DNA from 4 places in the Laceyella putida genome. Region 4 is predicted to be linked to each of the others. Evidence: riboswitches for the same ligand, from Rfam matches in the RefSeq annotation. Region 4 holds a riboswitch; each other region holds the start of a gene.
The links. Region 4 has a riboswitch for S-adenosylmethionine ahead of ACFQNG_RS00270 (MetQ/NlpA family ABC transporter substrate-binding protein). Riboswitches for the same ligand answer to the same signal wherever they lie in the genome.

Region 1: another riboswitch for S-adenosylmethionine. It lies ahead of mtnK (S-methyl-5-thioribose kinase); the one in region 4 lies ahead of ACFQNG_RS00270 (MetQ/NlpA family ABC transporter substrate-binding protein).
Region 2: another riboswitch for S-adenosylmethionine. It lies ahead of ACFQNG_RS08460 (homoserine dehydrogenase); the one in region 4 lies ahead of ACFQNG_RS00270 (MetQ/NlpA family ABC transporter substrate-binding protein).
Region 3: another riboswitch for S-adenosylmethionine. It lies ahead of ACFQNG_RS02445 (methionine ABC transporter ATP-binding protein); the one in region 4 lies ahead of ACFQNG_RS00270 (MetQ/NlpA family ABC transporter substrate-binding protein).

The regions. Positions count from the first base shown of each region.
Region 1 is NZ_JBHTBW010000015.1:101,650-107,335, reverse strand. Features, by position in the region: gene ACFQNG_RS05925 (aldo/keto reductase) at 1-597, shown strand, start outside; gene ACFQNG_RS05920 (TatD family hydrolase) at 707-1,510, shown strand; gene mtnA (S-methyl-5-thioribose-1-phosphate isomerase) at 1,708-2,757, opposite strand; gene mtnK (S-methyl-5-thioribose kinase) at 2,750-3,970, opposite strand; SAM riboswitch class I at 4,041-4,204, opposite strand; gene ACFQNG_RS05905 (carbon-nitrogen family hydrolase) at 4,306-5,088, opposite strand; gene ACFQNG_RS05900 (pyridoxal phosphate-dependent aminotransferase) at 5,195-5,686, shown strand, end outside.
Region 2 is NZ_JBHTBW010000021.1:4,888-10,573, forward strand. Features, by position in the region: gene ACFQNG_RS08445 (small, acid-soluble spore protein, alpha/beta type) at 235-516, shown strand; gene ACFQNG_RS08450 (MGDG synthase family glycosyltransferase) at 654-1,754, shown strand; gene ACFQNG_RS08455 (fumarylacetoacetate hydrolase family protein) at 1,859-2,866, shown strand; SAM riboswitch class I at 2,956-3,069, shown strand; gene ACFQNG_RS08460 (homoserine dehydrogenase) at 3,153-4,469, shown strand; gene rlmD (23S rRNA (uracil(1939)-C(5))-methyltransferase RlmD) at 4,651-5,686, shown strand, end outside.
Region 3 is NZ_JBHTBW010000006.1:148,977-154,662, forward strand. Features, by position in the region: partial or broken gene ACFQNG_RS02430 (MFS transporter) at 1-486, shown strand, start outside; gene ACFQNG_RS02435 (MetQ/NlpA family ABC transporter substrate-binding protein) at 634-1,425, opposite strand; gene ACFQNG_RS02440 (methionine ABC transporter permease) at 1,575-2,231, opposite strand; gene ACFQNG_RS02445 (methionine ABC transporter ATP-binding protein) at 2,225-3,184, opposite strand; SAM riboswitch class I at 3,275-3,384, opposite strand; gene ACFQNG_RS02450 (sugar transferase) at 3,952-4,593, opposite strand; gene ACFQNG_RS02455 (SDR family oxidoreductase) at 4,816-5,686, opposite strand, start outside.
Region 4 is NZ_JBHTBW010000002.1:8,203-13,888, forward strand. Features, by position in the region: gene ACFQNG_RS00260 (methionine ABC transporter permease) at 1-15, opposite strand, end outside; gene ACFQNG_RS00265 (methionine ABC transporter ATP-binding protein) at 1-1,027, opposite strand, end outside; gene ACFQNG_RS00270 (MetQ/NlpA family ABC transporter substrate-binding protein) at 1,059-1,877, opposite strand; SAM riboswitch class I at 2,011-2,120, opposite strand; gene ACFQNG_RS00275 (hypothetical protein) at 2,252-2,401, shown strand; gene ACFQNG_RS00280 (aspartate aminotransferase family protein) at 2,690-4,060, shown strand; gene ACFQNG_RS00285 (MurR/RpiR family transcriptional regulator) at 4,069-4,944, shown strand; gene ACFQNG_RS00290 (DUF2512 family protein) at 4,982-5,341, opposite strand; gene ACFQNG_RS00295 (hypothetical protein) at 5,451-5,615, opposite strand.

The DNA.
Region 1 (5,686 bases), on a different contig from region 4:
AAAGTGTGGAATGCCGACCAAGGATACGAGTCCACCCTCAAGGCATTTGAAGAAAGCCGTACCAAACTGGGTTTAGAATATATTGACCTCTATTTGATTCATTGGCCTGTGAAAGGGAAGTACAAAGAAACATGGAAAGCGTTGGAGAAGCTCTATAAAGACGGCAAGGTGCGGGCGATTGGGGTAAGCAACTTCCAAATTCACCATCTGCAAGACCTGCTGACTGACAGTGAAGTGAAGCCCATGGTAAACCAAGTTGAGTTCCATCCGTACTTGGCGCAAAAAGAACTCCTCTCCTTCTGCAAACAAGAAGGCATTCAGTTGGAAGCATGGAGCCCGTTAATGCAGGGCGAAGTGGTCAATGTCCCGCTTCTGCAGGAATTGGCGGAGAAATACGGCAAAACCCCAGCCCAGATCGTCTTGCGTTGGGACCTGCAACACGGGGTGGTCACGATTCCAAAATCGGTCAAAGCGCATCGCATTCAAGAAAACGCCGATGTGTTTGATTTTGAGTTGAGCCAAGAAGACATGGCGCGCATCGACGCGTTGGATAAGCACCATCGCTTCGGTCCGGATCCCGACAACTTCGATTTTTAAAACCAGACACATCCCCCAAACCGGGGGATTTTTTTATCATCGAACTCCGCCAAGCGGAGTCCAGTCTTTCTAAGCTCACAAAAAACAATCGCTAAGAAAGGCTGGGAACATGGTAGACCGACTAAAAATGCAAATGGAAAGGAATCCCATCATGCTGTTCGACGCCCATATTCACCTCGAAAAATACACAGACGACGAGATTGCCGACATGTGCGCTGATCCCGCCCTCATCGGCATGATCGCCGTGTCGATGGACTTTGCTTCCTCACAGCGGACCTTGGAACTAAAACGGCGTTATCCTGATAAAGTATACGCAGCTTGCGGGTTTCACCCAGAACAGCCTCCCCAGGCGCCGGATGAGCTGATCGCTTGGATTGAAACGCATCAGCGGGAGATCGATGCCATCGGGGAAATTGGCCTGCCGTATTACTTGCGGCGGAAGCGGATCGCAGAGGGAAGCGAGTGGGAGGAAGCCCCTTACTTGGAGCTCTTGGACCAATGGCTGCAACTGGCCAGCCGTTTGCAGAAGCCTGTCATTCTGCATGGGGTCAGTGAAGATGTCCGCACGATATTGGCCCATCTCGACCGGCATCCACTCTCCCGTGTCCATTTCCATTGGCTCAAGACGGACTCGGCGACACTTCGCCAGCTGGCGGAGCGGGAAATCTATGTTTCATTCACGCCTGATCTGCTATATAAGGAAGAAACCCGAAAAATAGCGGCAACCTATCCCCGTCACCTCATCATGTTGGAAACGGATGGCCCCTGGCCGCACGAAGGACCTTGGAGAGGGCAACGCACCCATCCCCTGATGATCGAACGAACGCTGCGGGAGTTGGCAAAACTGCGTGGGGAAGAGGCCTCATCACTAAGGCAGCAGATCATCGACAATACATGGCGGTTTATCGGGTGAGTGGCGGAAGGGCTGGTGCGGGTGCGTTTTCTCGCTCACCTTCCATACAAATGAATGATTATTGCTAAAAATAGAATCATTGGTTTATAATATTTTTCGAGTACCTTCTCCTTCCTCCTATTTGATAACAAGCGGCTTGAAACGAGAAGACCCCCTGGCGTGCCCAATGGTGAGTGGGTGCGCCGGGGGTTCTTGTTTCATTGTGCGGCGGCATGCTCTGTTCGCTTCAACCGAGATAGCGCCTCCGCATAGTTGTTCCGCACAATTCCCGCTTCCGTAATGATGGCGGTGATATAGCGATGTGGTGTCACATCAAAGGCCGGGTTGAACACCTTGGTGCCCGCGGGGGCAATGGGTTGGCCTTGGAAATGGGTGATTTCTTCCGGAGCCCGTTCTTCGATCGGGATCTCATCTCCCGTGGCGGTGGACAAGTCGACCGTCGACAGCGGAGCGGCGACATAGAACGGAATATTGAATTCCTTTGCCAGAACAGCCAAGCCAAACGTGCCGATTTTGTTGGCGGTATCCCCATTGGCCGCGACACGGTCACAACCGACGATGACAGCGGCGATCTTTTTGGTGGCCATCGTATAGGCCGCCATGCTGTCACTGATCAAGGTGACGTCCACCCCCGCTTGTTGCAATTCCCATGTGGTCAGGCGGCCCCCTTGCAGGAGTGGGCGTGTTTCACAGGCATAAGCGGACAGGCCGATGCCGCGTTCCTTTGCCAGATGGAGCGGGGCCAGAGCCGTGCCATAGCGAGCGGTGGCAATCGCTCCGGCATTGCAGATGGTGAGGATGGCATCACCGTCCGCCAGTAAGGATAAGGCGTGTTCACCAATGCTTTTGCAGACGGCTTCATCTTCCGCCTGAATGGCCAGCGCCTCCGTTTCAATCAGGCGTTTGGCTTCTTCCACGCCGGTTGCCGTTGTCGCTTTGGACATGACGCGATCCAATGCCCAAAAGAGATTAACCGCGGTGGGCCGGGATGAAGCGAGATAGTCCCGTTCCCGCTCAAGCGATTCCAAAAAGGCGGGCAAGGTGGAAAGCCGAGAACGATTGGCCCAGACGGCGAGGGCAAAGGCGGCGGCCATGCCGATGGCGGGGGCTCCCCGTACCTTTAACGCCCGAATGCATTCCCACACCTCGGCAGTCGTCGCGCAGCGCACATAGGCCGTTTCATGAGGCAGAAGTTGCTGATCCAATATCAGCACATGATCCTTTTTATACTCGATCGATCTAAGCATGGGCGACACCCCTGATCGTTTCCAGAAACCGGGAAATCCTCGTCAGTTGTTTGCGCTCTCTCACCAGCGTGCTTCCCAATGCGAGAGCTTTTTCCTTTAATTTCAACTGCAATGCTTGGTCTTCAATCGAATCGAGATCGGCGACATGGGCCAAGCCGATCGTTCGGCGGATCACTTCACAGCCTGCGAACCCGATTGCATCTTCAAGCACTTGGGCAAAGAAATCCTCTTCCACCCCGGCCACTTGCATGTAGGCCTCTTGCCCTTTGCTGTGCCACAGTTGGCTGAACTGCTCGGTGAAATGGGTCCAGGTATCTTCAATCACATTGAGCAGATACGCTTGGAACTGTTGCCGTTTATGCTGGTCTTTGCTGTGATGGAAGTGGGAGAGATAACTGAGCGCGAGATTGGCGAAGAATTGCCCGATGTCAAAGCCGATTGGACCATAATAAGCGAATTCCGGGTCAATCACTTTGGTTGAATCAGTCGTGACGAAAATGCTGCCAGTATGCAAGTCCCCATGCAGCAAGGCTTCCGCGCGCGTCAGGAAGGCATGCTTCAACTTGGCCGTTTCCCGCTTCAACGTTTGATCGTTCCACAGTCTCTCGACAGAGGATTTCAATTCTTCAGGGAAATCATTCGTATCATGATTGAAGAAAGGGTCTGTAAATACCAGGTCTTCTGTGATTTTGCAAAGTTCAGGATTGATAAACGCCTTCACTTGCTCCTTTTTGACAAAGGGATGAAGGAAAAAGTCACTGGTATGAAACAAGGTTTGCGCGAGGAATGTGGCGATGTGTTCCGCCAACTTGGGGTAGACTTCCCCTTGGATCAAGCCTTTGCGCAGAATGAGATGGTCGGAGAGATCTTCCATGACCGTGCAGGCCAATTGCCTGTCTGTATGATACACTTTGGGAACGAGTGCGGGGACATATTCTCCCGCTTTGATGAGCGCCTCACTCTCGATCCGCGCGCGGTCCAAGGTGAGTGGCCAGCTTTCGCCAACAACTTTGGCATAAGGAAGGGCTTGTTTGACGATCAGCGACTTGCCCGTGGCGGGTTCAACCAGATGGAAGACATAGTTTAAGTTCCCATCTCCGATTTCTTTTATCTCCAATTGGTTCACATCATCGAAGTGATTTAATGGCGCAACGACTTGAACCACTGTTTCCGTTGTCAATGCTTCATACGGTTTTTTTGTTTGCAGGCTCACTGGAAGTCCTCCTTCAGGGCATATAAAAAGAGCCTCTTCCTGTCAGAGGCTCGGATCATACGCTCCAAACCTCTTATCTCGCAAAATCATCGTTTTGCTGGAATTAGCACCGTGCCTTGCGTGGTTTGCACCACGGCTCCTCTTGTGTTGACGAGGTGCCCCATCTCGCGATGGTATTACGGTCGGTTGCTGGGCTTCATCGGGCCATTTCCCTCCACCTGCTCTGGATAAGAGACTACTTCCATATGCCGTTGTCTTAAGATTGTTAATGGAATAATACACTTTTGTGTAGAAGATTGTCAACAGAATAAATTGATTGCCTGTGGTGGTTCGGCTTAATACAAATCCGGACGACGATCCGTGAAGATGGGGATTTGTTTGCGGATGTGGGTCACTTGATCCAGGTCGATCTCCGCAAACAAGGTTTGTTCGTCCGCCCCCGCTTCAACCACGATCTCCCCCCAGGGATCGACGATGAGCGAGTGGCCGGCAAAGGTGTTGTTGGGATCGCTGCCCACCCGGTTGCATGCGACGACATAGCATTGATTTTCGATGGCCCTGGTGATGAGCAGATTACGCCAGTGGGAGAGTCGCGGCATCGGCCATTCCGCGACGACGAACAACACGTGCGCACCGGCGACAACATGTTTCCTGATCCATTCGGGGAAACGGATATCGTAGCAGATGACCCCAGCGCAAGGGATGCCAGCCAGCTCAAAGGAACCCATGCGTTCCCCGGGCTGGAGGTATTTCTCCTCGTCCATCAGGCGAAAAAGGTGCACCTTCCGGTATTCGCCCACTTGCTCACCATGGCTGTTAAAGGCGAGCAACGTATTCCATGTGCCGGCGGCATTCCGCTCGGCGACCGAACCGGCGATGATATGGACGCCGTATTGTCGGGCTAGCTTTGCCATGAAGGCTTTCACTGTTGCCGCGTCGGAATCGGCGATCTCATCCAGGCGCGGCAAGTCGTAGCCCGTGGTCCATAATTCTGGCAGGACAATTACATCTGGATTATTCGTGGCCGCGTCGGCAATTTTCCGTTCGACCATGGCCATATTGCTTTCCGGTTGCCCGAAGGCGATATCCATTTGAATCACAGCGCATTTTAATCGCATAGGAGAAACATCCTCCCAAAAAAGACTTTGACAGATTCTCCTCAACGATATAACATAAACCATTAGAATTTCAAGAACATTTACGAGAGAGTGGATGTGAGGAATCTTGAAAAGGTTTCAACGCGCGGAAGCGCTGAATCGCCTTCCTGAACAGTTTTTCGCCCGATTGGTCGCCAAGGTGGGCCGGTTGCAGGCGCAAGGACATGATGTGATCAATTTAGGCCAAGGGAATCCGGATTTGCCCACTCCTTCGCATATAGTAGAGGCGTTAAAACAAGCTGCGGATGAACCCCAACACCATCGATATTCGCCGTTTCGCGGGCATGATTTCCTCAAAGAGGCGGTCGCCCAGTTTTACAAGCGGGAATATGGGGTGGAACTCAATCCCCGGACGGAAGTAGCGGTACTGTTTGGCGGCAAAGTCGGATTGGTTGAGATTGCTCAGTGCTACCTCAATCCGGGCGATGTCGCGCTGGTGCCCGACCCTGGGTATCCTGACTACTGGTCAGGGATCGCCATGGCCGATGCGGAGATGGCCTTGATGCCGTTATTGGCGGAAAACCGGTTTTTACCGGATTTGGACGCAATCGACGCCGAG
Region 2 (5,686 bases), on a different contig from region 4:
CAAGCAGGTTGTGCTTTTTTTGTTTGCCAGGGCTGACGGCATCATGTTCCAAACCTCATTTTTGTTGTGAAAGCAGTGATTTTAAGTTTGCAGGTGAAGGGGATGCGGTATATACCATAAGAGCATGTGGGCATTTTTGCGTGGGATAAGCAAAAAGTGTAGAATAAAAAAATGGTTTCACCCTCATATTTGGCTGCGTGCTATCGCAAACTAATTTCACAGGAGGTGGGTGCAATGGCACGCAGAAGAAAAAACAGGTTATTGATTCCAAATGCAAGACAGGAAATGGACTTGTTCAAGACGAATGTGATGAGCAAGGTATTGGGCACGAATATAACGAGCCCAGATGACGTAAGTATGGAAGTAGCCAAGCAACTGGATATTCCGCTTAAGGAGCAAGGGAATGGCGAGCTGAAAGCGGAAGACGCCGGCAAAATCGGCGGCGCCATCGGTGGAAATATGGTGAAAGAGCTGATCCGCATGGCGCAAAGTGCGATGGCGGACAAGCAAAAATGACGGTTTGGCTTGTATTAATAGTCAGTTAAGATTAATTAAGAAATCATTAGATTTATAGATGCGGATGAAGCGCGAAGTATAATGGGGATAGATGGGTTAAGGAGGGGAGTGCCATCGAACGCATACTCTTGCTTTCAATGGGATTTGGGACAGGCCACAACGCTGCGGCAAAAGCTTTGGCCAGCGAATTTAATAAACAGCCAGCTGTTACGGCAGAAGTCGTCGATCTTCTGCAATTGATTCCAAACAGTTTTCATCCCCTGTTGCAATCTGGGTATCATGGCATGTTAAATAAATTTCCGACCTTATACTATTATTTATATGATTGGACTCATCATAATAAAGTCATCCGGTATGTTTCCAGTGAAGTGATCGAAAAGATGGGCTGGTCCATTCGCAAAAAGCTGAATCAGCTGATCTGTGCGACGGAACCGACCAAAATCGTAACCACCCATCCGTTTGGTTTGCTCATGTGTCCAGGCAAATGCGAGCAGATTCCAACGGTGGGGGTCGTGACGGACTATGAGTTGCATCCCATTTGGCTCGCGCGGGTGCCGCATGTCCTGTGTGTCCCCAAAAGGTTGCCCAACCAGGATCAATTTGAGCGGATTCAGTGGAAAACGGGACTCACTTTGGTTGAAACGGGAATTCCGGTTCATCCGTCTTTTTATGAGTATGTCTCCAAACAAGAGGCCTGCCGTCGGTTGGGGTTGTCTTCCCATCGTCCGGTGGTTCTCATAATGGGCGGAGGTACCGGTCTAGGTCCATTAGAGCAGATTGTGAATGAGTTGCAAAGCTTAACCCATCTGCAGTTTGTCGTTTTGGCGGGCAAGAATCGGACGCTGCATGAACGGTTGACCCGGCAGTTTACCGCGCCGCATATACGGATTGAAGGGTTTCGAACCGATATCCCCTTATGGATGTCCGCGGCGGATCTATTGGTTACCAAACCGGGCGGATTGACGATTAGCGAAGCGATATCCAAACGGTTGCCCATGCTGTTGTTTGAGGCCTTCCCAGGGCAGGAAGAAGCGAATCAACAGTATCTCCTGCATCACCGGGTGGCCATGATTACGCGTCCATCCACCATCCGCTTGCAAGTGGCCAAACTGTTCGATTCGCCGATCCAAGTGGGGCGGATGAAAGAGCGGTTTGAGTCGTTGATGTCGGTGGATGCCAGCAAACAAATCGTTAGAGAGACATTAAAAGCGAAAACCTCCATTTTACAGACTTTGTGACGAAGTCTGTTTTTCTTTTTGCTCCGGCAACGCATGGGCGGGGTGAAACCGCTTGCTAAATGGAGCGACCTTGGAATATTGTAAATGGAAGGAGGGAAATGCGGATGAAGTTGGTTACCTATATGGTTAAAGCGGATGAACTCAATATTCAGGCACAGGATGGAGTGTTGGCGCGTTTGGGTTGGGTGCGGGACGGCCATGTGATCGACGTCGGGTTGGCCCAGTCGTATTTGGAGATGAAGCAAAACCTCGTCTTTCCTTACCGTCTCGCCACGGATATGCTCACCTATCTGGAGCGGAGTGAATCGGAGCGCCACTTTTTGCAGCAGTTGGATTCCGCTTTGGGGCAGAGAGATTGGTTGAATTTGAAGGTGGAAGGGGAACCGGTTGCCTTAAGTTTAAAAGAGGTGGATCTGTTTTCGCCCCTTCCGTTGCCGACCAGTTTGCGCGATTTTTACGCGTTTGAGGCCCATGTTTTGACCTGCCGCCAAAAGCGGGGGTTGAAGATGGTGCCCGAATGGTATGAGATTCCCGTTTTTTATTTTTCCAACCATCGGGCCGTGGTTGGAACGGAGATGTCCCTAAAAAAACCGGCTTATACCGAACAATTGGATTATGAATTGGAAATCGCCTGCGTCATCGGCAAAAAAGGCAAAAACATCGCCCGGAGCGAGGCGCTTTCCCATATCGCAGGGTTCATGATCATGAATGATTGGAGTGCGCGGGATGTGCAACGGCAAGAAATGGCGGTCGGCCTCGGACCGGCGAAAGGAAAAGACTTTGCCACATCACTGGGCCCCTATTTGGTGACAACGGATGAGTTGGAGGATTGTCGCGAAGGTGAACACTGGGCACTGTCAATGAGCGCGCGTGTCAACGGAAAAGAGCTTTCCCGGGGGAATGTGAAGGATTTGCATTGGACCTTTGCGCAAATGATTGAACGGGCTTCGGCGGAGTGCGAACTGGTCCCCGGGGATGTCATCGGGTCGGGAACGGTTGGCACGGGTTGCCTGTTGGAATTGGGCGAGGAGATCCATCCTTATCTGCAGCCGGGCGATGTGGTGGAACTGGAGATAGAACGGTTGGGCATATTGCGCAATCGGATCATATAGGAAGTTGTCTCATTTCAATGTTGACAATATTCCTATATTGGACCATAATGTATTAAAATATCGGAAAATTGATATTAACAGTTTTTCTTTTCTTATCAAGAGCGGCGGAGGGACTGGCCCGATGAAGCCCGGCAACCTCGGTGTGTATTTACCGGAAGGTGCCAAATCCTGCAGTGCATGTTGAAGGCACTGAGAGATAAGGGGAATGGTTTTGGCCGCGTGTAAAAACCCTCTTCTTATCCAGAAGAGGGTTTTTTATATTTATTACCTATTTGGAGGGATTGGGATGAAACAGGTACGAGTGGCTCTACTTGGCTTGGGAACGGTAGGGACTGGAGTATGGAAGATGATCCAGAGCAATCAGGACGTGATCGCTAGGCGTACAGGAATGTTGGTAACGGTTGAGGCGATTTTGGTGCGCAACATCCATAAAGACCGGCAGCTTGAAGGGGTACAAGCTTTGTTGACGTCTCGTTTTGAAGATGTATTGGCGCGTGAGATTGATGTGGTCATCGAAGTGATGGGTGGAGTGGAGCCAACCCGTACCTATTTGCGACAAGCGATGGAAAAAGGGTGCCATATTGTTTCCGCCAATAAGGAGCTATTGGCTCGCCATGGAGAAGAATTGCGGGAATGGGCGAAGCGGCATGGGGTGCAATTGTCGTATGAAGCCAGTGTGGGCGGAGGCATTCCGATCATCGGCACCGTTTCCCATTTCTTGAAAGCCAATCGCATTTACAAGGTTTCAGGCATTTTAAATGGAACGACCAACTTTATTTTAACTAAGATGAAGGAAGAAGGTCGTACTTATGAGGACGTATTATCGGAAGCGCAACAAAAAGGGTATGCCGAAGCGGACCCGACGGCAGATGTGGAGGGAATCGATGCCGCCCATAAGTTGTCCATCTTGTCCCGACTCTCTTTTGATGTGTGCGTGACTGTGGATGAAATTCAGCGGCAAGGCATCACGGATGTGACCCCTGTCGAATTATCCCTTGCCCATCAGCTGGGATTTGCGATCAAGTTGCTCGCTTCCGCTGAGCAATTTGGCGAGAATGGCCCCGTAGCGTGTTGCGTTTATCCGACCTTGCTCCCGCTCAACCATCCATTGGCGAGCGTGAATGATGTGTACAATGCGGTCCACGTTGAAGGGGACTTTATCCAAGACCTGACTTTGATTGGACAAGGGGCCGGTGAGAAGCCAACAGCCAGTGCCGTGGTGGAAGACTTGTGCAATTTGGGGCGGGTGTCGGGACAATCCTTAACCAAGGCTGTGCGATGTCCATTGTTGGATGGGGCGAGCGAAGGCGGCCTCCGCTTTCATTTCTTGGAGATTTCTTCGCTTCAGGGGTCGGCGACCAAAGCGATCGAACGTTTGAAGAAGGCCGGCGTGGCCGTATACGCATGGGAAACGAAGCGGGAGGAAGAGACCACTTGGTTGGCTTTTATCGCCAGGGGGTTGGAGAAAGATGGAGAAAGCGAGCTGTTTAAAGAGTTGGGCTGGCAGACGACGCGAGTGATCAATCGCCCTGTGCTGGGTGGCGAAGCGCTTTTCGCCGCAGATGTGGTTCCGTTCGCGAAGGCGGCGGCTGGGGTGAAATAAGTGTTAGCAAAAAGGCGGCGCCTTGGGTGGCCGTCTTTTTTAGGGACGACTGTGTGGGATGATTCCATCTGTCAGGATGGTAACACCATATTACCAATGAACATTCCTTTTTCCTGCGCTTAAAAATTATTTCGGGTACAATAGATTTAGTGGACCTATCAGAAGGAAAGGAAAACGTTGGATGAACAAGTCGACCAAACAAGGAAAACAGATTCGCCTGAAACGGGGAGAGGTGATCGAAGTCCCGATCCGCCGGATTGGCATCAATGGGGAAGGCATGGGTCACTATCAAAAGCAAGTGGTCTTTGTGGAAGGCGCGGTGCCGGGTGAAACGGTTGTGGCTCGGGTAACGCAGGTGGAAACCAAGTTTGCCAAAGCCAAACTGTTAAAGGTAAAGAAAAAATCGGCTTATCGGGTGGAACCGCCCTGTCCGGTGTATCGGGAGTGTGGCGGGTGCCAATTGCAACATATTGACCGGCGGATGCAGAAACGCTTAAAACGGGAGTTGGTCGCGGAGAGCTTTGCCCGATACGCCGGCTTGAGGGACCTGCCGATCAGGGAGACGATTACGATGGATGAGCCGTGGTCCTACCGCAACAAGGCGCAACTCCCATTGCGGCAGATTGGCACCCAAGTGGCCATGGGGATGTTTTCCGCCGCTTCTCACCGCTTGGTGGATGTGAGTGAATGCATGGTCCAACATCCCCTCCTTAACCAAACGTTAAGTGAAGCGAGACGGATTGTGGAAGAGTTGGGAATAGACATTTACGACGAGCGGAAACATCGGGGCACGTTAAGGCATCTAGTGGGACGGATTGCTTTTGCCATGGAAGAGGTGCAATTAGTGCTTGTCACGCGGACGAAAACATTTCCTGAGGAAGAAGCCTTTGTGCGGGAAGTGACGAAACGACTGCCTCAAGTGAAAAGTGTGGTGTTAAACTACAATCCGGCGAAAACGTCTCTCGTGTTTGGCACGGAAAGCCGGCTCTTATGGGGCCAGGAAAAGTTGACTGAACGATTGGGCGAGTTGACTTATCTGTTATCGGCCCGTGCGTTCTTTCAATTGAATCCCATCCAGACGATCAAACTATACGAGACCGTCAAGGAAGCGGCCCATCTGACGGGCCGCGAGACGGTGATTGACGCTTATTGCGGTGTGGGGACGATCGGCCTGTGGCTGGCGCAGGGGGCGAAGCGCGTCATCGGAATGGACACGG
Region 3 (5,686 bases), on a different contig from region 4:
GCCCTTGAGCTGGGCGGAAATAAATACGATTGGGATTCGGGTGTCATCCTGGGCTTATTTGCCGGGTTCGTCCTGTTCACTATCCTGTTCTTCATTGCGGAAGCAAAAGCACAAGAGCCCATCATCTCATTCCAGATGTTTAAAGTCCGTCTGTTCTCCACCAGTACGGCTGTGGGGATTTTCTCTGGGGCCGCCTTTATCGCCGCTACCATGTATATCCCTCTGTTCGTGCAAGGGGTAACGGGTGGAACAGCCACTAACTCTGGCTTGATTCTATTGCCCATGATGCTCGGAACAGTTGTGGGCGCGCAAGCTGGCGGTTTTTTATCAACGAAAACCAATTATCGCAGTATTGTTTCCGGTGCGCTGCTCATTTTCGTCGTGGGAGTATTCCTGCTGGGTACCCTGACGACAGAGACTCCTAAATATATGTTAACCATCTACATGATTCTGGTCGGGATTGGACTTGGTCCAACCTTCTCGGTCGACAAAGCGAAACCCGACGGCGTAAAGAAACCACACCCTGCTGGATAAGCCGCATCATGAACAAGAAATGGGTCCCCTCTTGGGACTCGTTTTTTATTAACAAAGAGCCACACACCGACTCATATCGCGATGTGTGGCTCTTCTGCATTAGAATGCGGGCACGACGGCTCCGTTATATTTTTTGTTGATGAAGTCTTTCACTTTTGGGGAAGTGAGTGCTTTGGCCAACTTTTGAATGCGCGGATCGTTTTCTTTCCCTTTTTTCACGGCCAACACGTTCACGTATGGAGACTCTTTGTCCTCAATGAACAGCGCATCCTTGAGCGGATTCAACTTCGCTTGCAAGGCATAGTTGGTATTGATCACAGCGATGTCCACTTGATCCAGCATGCGGGGCAAAGTTGCTGATTCCAACAGCTTAAATTGCAGGTTTTTGGGATTTTCTTTGATGTTTTTCAGCGTTTTATCCCCTACACGATTGTCCAGCTTGATCAGCTTGTTTTGATCCAACAGAAGCAAGACCCGGGTGATTTCGCTGGTTGCGTTCGGCAGGGCGACAGTGGCCCCGTTTTTCAGTTCGCTTACGCTTTTGATTTTGCGGGAGTAAGCGCCCATCGGTTCGATGTGCACACCCACCACTTTCACCAAATGATAGCCTTTTTCTTTATTGGTTGCTTCCATCCATGGAACATGTTGGAAGAAGTTGGCGTCAATTTGGCCTTCTTCCACGCTTTTGTTTGGCAATACATAATCTTGGAACGCTTGGATTTTCAATTCAACCCCTTGCTTTTCCAGTTCAGGCTGCACAAACTTGAGAATCTCTTCATGAGGTACTGGTGATGCCCCAACCGTCAATACTGCCGACTCTTCTTTTTGGCCGCAACCCACGCCAACCGCGGCGACCAACGCGACCAAACCAGCCGCGATCCATTTTTTTATTTTCACCTAGATTTCCTCCTTTATTTTGCATCCATTTCAAAATAATTTGATTGGATTAGGTGATTTTACAGCGAACCGCTCAGGAGACCCGCTGCAAGCGTTCCCTTCCCAAGCGGTTGAACCGCTGATAAATCCCTTTCCAATGCCCTTTATCGTTTGTCTAACCGACGGACCAACCAATCGCCAAGCATTTGGATGATCTGCACCATGACGATCAGCACCAAACCACACACATACAACATCCCATCGTTAAACGATTGGAAACCGTAGCGGAAGGCCGCGTCACCCAATCCGCCGCCGCCCACGATCCCGGCCATCGCCGAAAAACTGATCAGGGACACGCAGGTTACCGTCAAACCGGAGACAATGGCCGGCAACGCTTCCGGCAACAATACTTTCCATACAATGTTGAAGCGGGAAGCTCCCATCGCCTGGGCCGCTTCAATCACCCCACGGTCAATCTCGCGCAAGGCGGTCTCCACCATCCTGGCGTAAAAAGGTGCCGCGCCGGCAATCAAAGGAACGGTTGCCGCGGTAGGCCCAAGCGTGGTGCCCACCAAGAATTCCGCGACCGGGAATAAGAAGAGTACGAGGACAATAAACGGTACCGCGCGGAATATGTTCACAATCGTTCCCAAAATTCGTTGCACCCAAACACTTTCCCAAAAATAACCCCGGTCCGTGATGGTGAGCAACACGCCGAGCGGGATGCCCAAGAGTGCCGTAAATAGTGTGGATATGCCCACCATGTATAGCGTTTCACCGGTTGCTTGCCACACTTGATTCCAATCGATGCTGGTCAACATGGGGCCTCACCTCCACTGAGCTGGTTTCGCACAGCTTGAACCTGTTCCGCCGTGCCGACCACTTTGACGCGCACACGGTCATCCTGAGCCCCTGTAATCGCTCCACTGATGATGCTAAAGTGAATCCCTTGCTCTCTGGCCAGTTTCCCCAACTTGACCACTTCACTCGGATTTAGCTCAATGATCTCGCCTGACGCATCATCCGTCTCCGCAAACAGCTCTTGAACAAACTTTTTTGTCAGCGAATGCTTCGGTTGGCTAAAGATGGCCTCAACCGTTCCCGATTCCACCACTTGGCCATTTTCCATTACCGCCATCTTATTGCAAATCTGGCGCACCACACTCATCTCGTGTGTAATCAACACCAGGGTAATCCCCATCTCGCGATGGATTTCCTTCAGCAACTGCAAGATGGAAGCGGTCGTCTCCGGATCGAGTGCCGATGTGGCTTCATCGCACAACAGGATATCGGGTTGATTGGCTAAAGCCCGGGCGATCCCGACCCGTTGCTTTTGCCCCCCGCTCAACTGGGACGGATATGCCTCGGCCCGTTCGGCCAATCCCACTCTTTGCAACAGCTCGTCCACACGCTGGCGAATCTCTTCTTTTGGCACCCCGGCAATCTCCAGCGGAAACGCCACATTTTCCCGTACCGTCCGCGACCAGAGCAAATGAAAATGTTGAAAAATCATGCCGATCTTCAACCTCGCCTTGCGCAATTCCCTTTCCGCCAGATTGGAAATTTCCTTCCCATCCACCACGACCTTGCCGGTTGTCGGTGATTCCAGCCCATTGATCAAACGCAGCAGTGTCGATTTACCAGCTCCGCTATATCCAACAATGCCGAAGATGTCGCCCCGGTCAACCGTCAGTGTCACACCATCCAGTGCCGTCACGGCCGGGCCCTTGTCACGCGCCGGATATGTTTTGCTTACCTTTTCAATCTGAATCATCGGGATTCACCACCTTTTTTAGAGAAATAAAAAATCCCTTCGGCTCTGAAGATGGCTAAGAAGGGATACGTCTTTATCGGACACACCTTTCTCTCATCTGCCAGAACGAATCTCTGCAGGACTTGGCACCTTTCTGTTGTCAGATCAGATGGTTGCCGAGGGTTCATCGGGCCTGTTCCCTACCCCTCTCTCGATAAGAGAATGTTGCTTTATTCAGTTAATAACATTTCAAAACAACTATCGAGATATAAATTAACATATAAAAACCAACTATGTCAATAAATATTTACAATTGGTATATTTTAAAAGTGCCGATGGCATGGCTTGGCGGGTTTGCGACCATCGGTACCCTGCTTTGGAGAGCAGTAACGGTCACCTTTGTTACAAACCACCCCCTTCGCTTCACATATTTATCACATTTTTACCACGAGATTACATTTAGATAACAAAACGATCACTTCCCACTAAAACCCCTGGCGCTGGCGTATAATAAGGATACATCCTCAATTTGAACCGATGGAGGTGCCCAACATGGAATACACGGTTGTCGGAAAATCGTTTTGGATCGGAGTGTTAAACGCTTCATGTTTAAGTGTCCCGTTGTGGCTTCTCTTTTACTTCGCCCTTAAGCTGATTTTCTAATGAAACCACGTCGTTGGTGCACCTAATCGCAATGGAATCTGAGCTGACTTTGGGAGCGATAAGCTCATTTGTATAAAAAACGGGTGACTTTTGCCGTCGAAAAGCAAAGGCCACCCGTTTCTGCATTAGCGAGCTCCATTTCCGGAAATCACGATCCAAACCGTTTTAAACAGAATCTGCAAATCCATCTTAAACGATTGATTTCTGATATATTCCATGTCCAGTTCCAACTTCTCAGCAGGGGTTGCTTCATAACCGCCGTTCACTTGCGCCCAACCGGTCAACCCGGGTTTCACCATCAGGCGCTTTTTGAATCCGGGAATCTCCTTGTCAAATTGCTCGGTGAACATCGGACGTTCCGGACGCGGGCCAATCAGGCTCATGTCTCCGCGCAGGATATTGATCAACTGCGGCAGTTCATCAATCCGGGTTTTGCGGATAAACTGACCTACGCGAGTCACGCGCGGATCATTTTTGGCTGCCCACTGCGGTCCATTTTTTTCTGCATCGGTGCGCATCGAACGCAACTTGATGATGTTAAACGTTTTGCCGTTTAAGCCAACCCGCTCCTGTTTATAGAAGATTGGACCCGGCGATTCCAATTTGATCGCAATTGCCGTCAAGATCAGCACTGGTAGGGTAAAGAGCAACAACCCGATGGAGAAAAGAATTTCAAATGCACGCTTAAACACCAAATAGAAAGAGGTTGTTTGAGCTTTTCCAGAGAATGCGCGCGAATTGCTCTCGTAGGCCATTTTTGAACTCATCCGCAATCCACTCCTGCTGTATATGGTATCGAAATCACAATTATTTTTCAGCTATCAACTAACTTTACAAAAATGACAGTAACATTACAGCAATGTTTCAAACCGATTACTGTAACCAAGTATACTGTAATCTTTCTGCATTGACAATAGCCGAATTGTGAAAAATGAGATCCCCGCGGCCTCATTTTTATGCATGGGGTATTGCGGCTTCTTCCTTATTGTTTACTGTTCTTTGTCCATTTTACGATATTCATCTTGGTAATATTCGTAGGTTTTGCGTAATCCTTCCGCCAAACTTACCTTTGGTTCCCAAGCGAGCACACGGCACACTTTTTCGTTGTTGAAGTAACTGTGCTTAATATCGCCCGCCCGGTCTGGACCATAATTCACCTCATGTTTCACTCCGGATATGTCATCAAAGAGGCGAATCACTTCATTGAGCGAAGTGCTTACGCCCGTTCCCACATTCAGCACTTCGCCGTCCCCCTTCTCGATCGCGTTGATGTTGGCCCGCGCGATATCCTCCACGTAGATGTAGTCGCGCGTTTGTTCCCCATCGCCAAAGATGGTGAGCGGCTCGCGCTTCAGCACCTTATCGATAAAGATGGAGATCACGCCCCCCTCGCCGCGTGGATCCTGGCGCAACCCATATACGTTGGCATAACGCAAAATCGTGTATTTCAACCCATACAGATGATGATAAACCGACAGATAGTGCTCCACAGTATACTTGGAGATGCCGTAACCGGACAATGGGCCAATCGGATGCTTTTCATCGACGGGCAGATAAGCCGGCGTTCCGTACACCGCGGCCGATGAAGCGTAAACCACCTTCTTCACCCCCGCTTTGCGGCACCCCTCCAGCAGATTGATGGAACCCAAAATGTTGATCTTGGCATCGAGGGCCGGATTTTCCACAGATGTATTCACATGGATTTGGGCCGCTTGGTGAATGACGACTTCCGGCCGCTCTTGTTCCAATACGGCATGCAAATCCGCGCTTGTGATATCCACGTTATAAAAAACGGCTTCTGCGTTTACTTGATTCTCTTTTCCGGAAGAAAGATTATCCACAATCACAACTTGATCGCCA
Region 4 (5,686 bases):
GATTTTCGAAAACATGAACATTCGCCCCTTCCACCCGTACACCCCGTTCGTTAAGGAATTGAACGGCTTTCTTTGTTTCTTCTTCACTGCCTTGAAGATGCACGATCAGTTTGCCATAAAGCTGGTTTTTCAATTGCGTCACATTGCCGGACAAAATGTTCGGGTATACATCAAACTGCTTGCTGACCAAAGCGAGCGCGGGTTCACCGGAGGCGGTTCCGACAAACGACAAAGTCACGATCGGCCCCGTTTTCTTTGATTCTTCGACCAAGCTTTGCGACAAGGGTTGATGGAACAGGCTGTTGACAAACTTTTTGGTCGTTTCGTGTTGCGGAGCCGAAAACACTTGCAACAAGTCACCCGTTTCAACAATCTCCCCGTTTTCCATCACGGCGACCCGATCACAAATCCGCTGGATCACGTTCATCTCATGGGTGATCAATAGAATGGTGATCCCCAGTTCTTCATTAATCTTTAACAGCAGTTGCAGAATCGCTTCTGTCGTTTCAGGGTCCAGCGCGCTGGTGGCCTCATCACTCAAGAGCACTTCCGGTTCGTGTGCCAGCGTCCGGGCAATGGCGACACGTTGTTTTTGTCCTCCAGATAATTGGGAAGGGTACGAATCGTGTTTATCCTGCAAACCGACAATGGACAAGTATTTTTCGACCCGTTGATGGATTTCACTTTTGGGAACGCCGGACAGCCGCAGAGGAATCGCGATATTCTCATAAACGGTGGCCGTCTTTAACAGATGAAATCCCTGAAAGATCATCCCAATCTTTTTCCTCATTTCCTTCAATTTCCCAGAAGGCAGGCTGGTTAATTCCACACCGTTCACCGTAACAGTACCGTCCGTTGGTCGTTCGAGCAGGTTCACACAGCGGATGAGCGTGCTTTTTCCCGCACCGCTGTAACCGATCACTCCGAAAATCTCCCCCTTTTTCACATGGAGAGAAACGTCTTTCAACGCAGTAACTTCCTTTTTTTGCGTGAAAAATGTTTTGGATACGTTCGACAGTTGAATCACGCTCTTCCCTCCCCGTCTTTTGCGCGAGTCCTCACCATGACGGAATCACGGACCCCTTGAATTCCTTTTCGATAAATGCTTTCACTTCAGCGGAACGATAAGCTTTTTCCAGTTTCTTTAGGACCGGGTCATTTTTGTTCTCCGTACGGACAGCGATCAAATTCACATGCGGCGAATCTTTGCCTTCCATAAAAATGGCGTCTCGGGTGGGCACAAAACCATGCTCAATCGCAAAGTTCGTATTGATCGCGGCCGCTGTCAGTTCACCCAGCTGACGCGGAATTTGAGATGCTTCCAGTTCCACAAATTGCACATTTTTCTTGTTTTCCGCAATATCCTTTACCGTCAAATGGTGGCCCGTGCCTGGTTTCAGCTTAATGACTCCCGCTTTTTCAAATAATTTCAGCGCCCTTTCCCCGTTCACGGGATCATTGGGAATCCCCAGCTTCGCTCCATTGGCTATCGCTTTGAGATCCTTAATCTTGTTCGAATAGATCCCCATCGGGAACGTAACAGTATGAATCACATCAACAAGATCAAGATTGCGGTCTTTTTTAAACTGTTCAAGATAGGGAACCGTTTGGAAACTGTTGGCGTCAATCTCTTTTTCTGCCAGCGCCACGTTAGGCATGACATAGTCGTTAAACACTTTGATTTCTATATCCAGACCCTCTTTCTTGGCCACTTCTTTCACTTGTTCCATAATTTCCTCATGTGGTCCCGCGGTGACCCCCACGACCAGTTTGTTATCACTCAGCTTTTTTGTCTCTCCGCCTGATTGGCCACTGCACGCTACCATGATAGATGAAAGTGTGAGCGTGACAGACAGCAACCATCCCCATTTTTTCATACCGTGAATCCCCCTTGTCTTTTTGTTCTCCCGTTCTGTTCGTTTCAAAACAATCTGTTCTGCCACCCCTCCTTTCTATTAAAAAAGCCCCTCTGAAAGGTTCAGAGAGGCGTTTACGATCGTAACTCCTTCTCTCTTATCTTTCAAAACATTGCGTTTTGCAGGAATTAGCACCTATTCGCGTCCTATGCGTTTGGTTGCCGGGTTTCATCGGGCCAGTCCCTCCACCTCTCTGGATAAGAGAATCCAAATTTATTTCATTGTATTCTTATAGAATTATTCGAATTATAACCATCGGCGGACTCACCGTCAAGCATAAAACGCATAAAACCATGGACATTAAAAAGAAAACCCGATAATGAGCTGGTTCTTATGTGGTCGAAGTGGATCAAACAGACGCCGATTTAAGCACATCTGAAAAAACGGACCAACGATTGGTTGACGATCAATATGAGTTCGCTTATGTGGGCCCATTTGAGCAAAGCATCCAAGTCCCCAATGATGTGAAACTTAGTTGCTGTTGATGTGAAGTAGCAATTCCATCAACCGATGGTTCATGAACAACCCCAGTCGATCAGGCTGGGTTTATTTTTTTCTGGCACGCCCATCATCCATCATCTTCCACAAGTCAGGAATCCGGGCAATTTAAATGGATTCACGCAATAATCCCCGATATTCCGTCTTCCAGTTGCGCCCAAGAACGATAAATAGGCTCAACCGTGTTCGACAAATAGCAATTCTTGCGCATAATGGAGTATATACTCCATTATTTTAAAATTACGGAGTGAATAATGACGAACGAGGTGGCCATAATGGAAACACGCGCTTCATTTCTCCATGACACGACACGTTCCGCCCAGATTTATAAAGAAGCGGCCCGTTGGATACCCGGAGGGGTGACAGCCAATATCAAATATTTCGAACCGTACCCGATTGTGATGGAATCAGCCAAGGGTCCTTATCTTCATGATGTTGACGGCAATCAGTATGTTGATTACAACTTATGTTATGGAGCGCTCATTTTGGGGCACGGTCATCCGGCACTCAGTTCCGCGCTTCAACAACAGCTTTCGCAGATCGGCACGGCGATTTTCGGAACGCCCCACAAGTTGGAAACAGAGATGGCTCGAAAATTGGCCGATTTATATCCGAGCATCGAACAAGTCCGTTTCACCAATTCGGGATTGGAAGCCACCTTGTTGGCGATTCGTTTGGCCACCGCATGGACCGGAAGAACAAAGCTGGCGAAATTTGAAGGGCATTACCATGGGAGTTATGATCAAGTGTTGATCAGTGTGAATCCCCACAGAAGGGATCTTGCACATCCCCCTTCCCCGACTGCCGATTCAAACGGCTTGCCTGATTATTACGCGGAAAACACCGTGGTGCTTCCATTTAACGATTTGGACCAAACCGCAGACATCCTGAAAAAGCACCGCCACGAAATCGCCGCCGTGATCATGGAGCCGATACAAGGAGGATTTATTCCACCTGATCCAGCCTTTTTGCGAGGTTTAAGGGAGTTGACGCGCGAGTATGGCATGGTGCTGATTTTTGATGAGGTGAAAACAGGATTTCGCATCGGCCTATCAGGAGCACAAGGTCGGTATGAGGTGATTCCCGATTTGACCGCCCTGGGGAAAGTGTTGGGCGGCGGCTTCCCCGTCGGCGCCGTGGGCGGCAAAAAAGAAATCATGGAATTGTGTTCACCCGCGGGAAGAACCGACATTTTAACAACCGATTCGCAACCGGCCGCTCACGAACATACTACGCCGTTGTTTCACAGCGGCACCTATAATGGGCATCCACTCATTCTTGCCGCGGGATTGGCCACCATTGAAACTCTTCAAACAGGTGGGGCTTATCAGCAACTGGAGGAAAGCGCAATGAAACTGCGCACGGGGATCGAGCAACTGTTGAATGTTCATGGGATCGTGTCACAAACAGTGGGGGTGGGAAGTATCTTCAATCTTGTGCTTAAGGAGGGCTCTGTGCGGCAAATCCAAGATGTGTTGGAATCAGATCTGTCCTTGCGCAAAAAATTGGATATGCATATAGTAAGCCACGGAATTTTCATTAAACCGCTTAACCGTTTCTCGATCTCATTGGTTCATACCTCCAAGGTAATCGATGAAACGCTTGAACGGTTTGAACATGGAGTCAAAAGACTGGTTCGAAAGTAGGGATGCCTATGCCTGAGCAGAATGATATATTTCGGAAAATCCGCGAAAACAGTAGCAGGATGAGTAAAGCGCAACGGCAAATCGCCGACTACATCGAAGCCCATCCTGATACCGTGCCCTTTTTGACGACTGCGAAATTGGCGGAACACGTGGGGGTAGGCGAAGCGACCGTCATTCGTTTCGCGACCTTCCTCGGTTTTTCGGGATTCACTGAAATGCAACATAGCTTGCAAGAACAGCTCCGCAAACGGGTGACAACGGTCGAACGATTGGATTTAGCCAAAGAGCGGTACCCGGAAGAGCAACGAATCGCTTATGAAGTACTGATGGATGACATATCCAACTTAAAACAAACCATCCAAATGTTGAACGCGGAAATGTTTGGCCAAGCCGCAGAAAAAATCCATCAGGCCCCGTCAATTACCATCGTTGCTTTGCGAAGCTCCCATTCCTTGGGCTTTTTTCTGGCCTTTTATCTGCAAATACTTAAGAAGAGCGCTAACTTGATCACCGACTCCGATGCGATGTATGAAAAGCTTTCCACCCTTCGCCCGGAGGATCTGGTCATTGGGATCAGCTTTTCCCGTTATACATCGCGAACGATTGAAGCCCTGCAATATGCGCGGAAACGAGGGGTTCAGACGTTGGCCATCACCGATGCCCATAGCTCACCTTTGGCTGGTGTGTCTGATTGTTATCTCATCGCCGCCAGCGGTCTCCCTTCTTTCCTTGACTCTTTTGTGGCCCCTCTCAGCCTGATCAATGCATTGTTGACAGCCGTGGCCAGGATGAATGAACAAGAAGTCACCCCGCACTTACAAAACATGGAGCAATTGTGGGAAAATGAAGGAATTTACTACTCCCCAACAACGAAAAAGCGATGAGGGGGTGCGCCCCCAAAGACAGTCCCATCCGTCAGCTTCAGCTTGCCGGTTCTTTCTGTGCCCGGCCCGTTCGCAACAAATAGACATGTTGAAAATGCTCGGTTACCGTCAGCAACCAAGCTGTCAAAAAACTGCCAAACCAATGGGTTACCGCACCCGGCAAAACGAGGCCACTCGCATAGACAAGCAATGAAGCGGCCAAAAAATCCAACGCGTTGCTGATCCACAGCCGTCCCCGTTTTAAAAAGGCGACTTCCATCAAGTGCCCCACCAAGGCCAACACTAGCCCGACCATGATCGGTTGAATCAAATTGGGGTAGTAGATATCTTCAAGAAAAAAATCGGCCAAGATCACCGCAATGGGGCAAATCACGATCTTCAGCCATAATCCCGTCATCCCGTTTCCTCCTTCTCAGCGAATTTATGCTACTTCACAGGTTGAGGAAAACCCCTGTCCCACGGACAGAGGTTTTCACCCATTTCACTTTCTCCATAACAATGGGTTATTATTCTTTTTTCTCATCCGGAAGAACCGTCCTGTCCGGATGCAGATTGTAAGCTTCTTGGATGCCTGCCGTCACATGCGTGCCGGGGTCATGCTTCGCCGGATAATTGGCCAACTCACCGTCAGTCCACTCTTCTCTGGGATTCGATTCCCATTCTCTCTTCATCCAAACACCCCTTTCTATTACGTATTCTTATCTTCTTAATCGACCTTATTCATGATGCAAGATGTCTCATT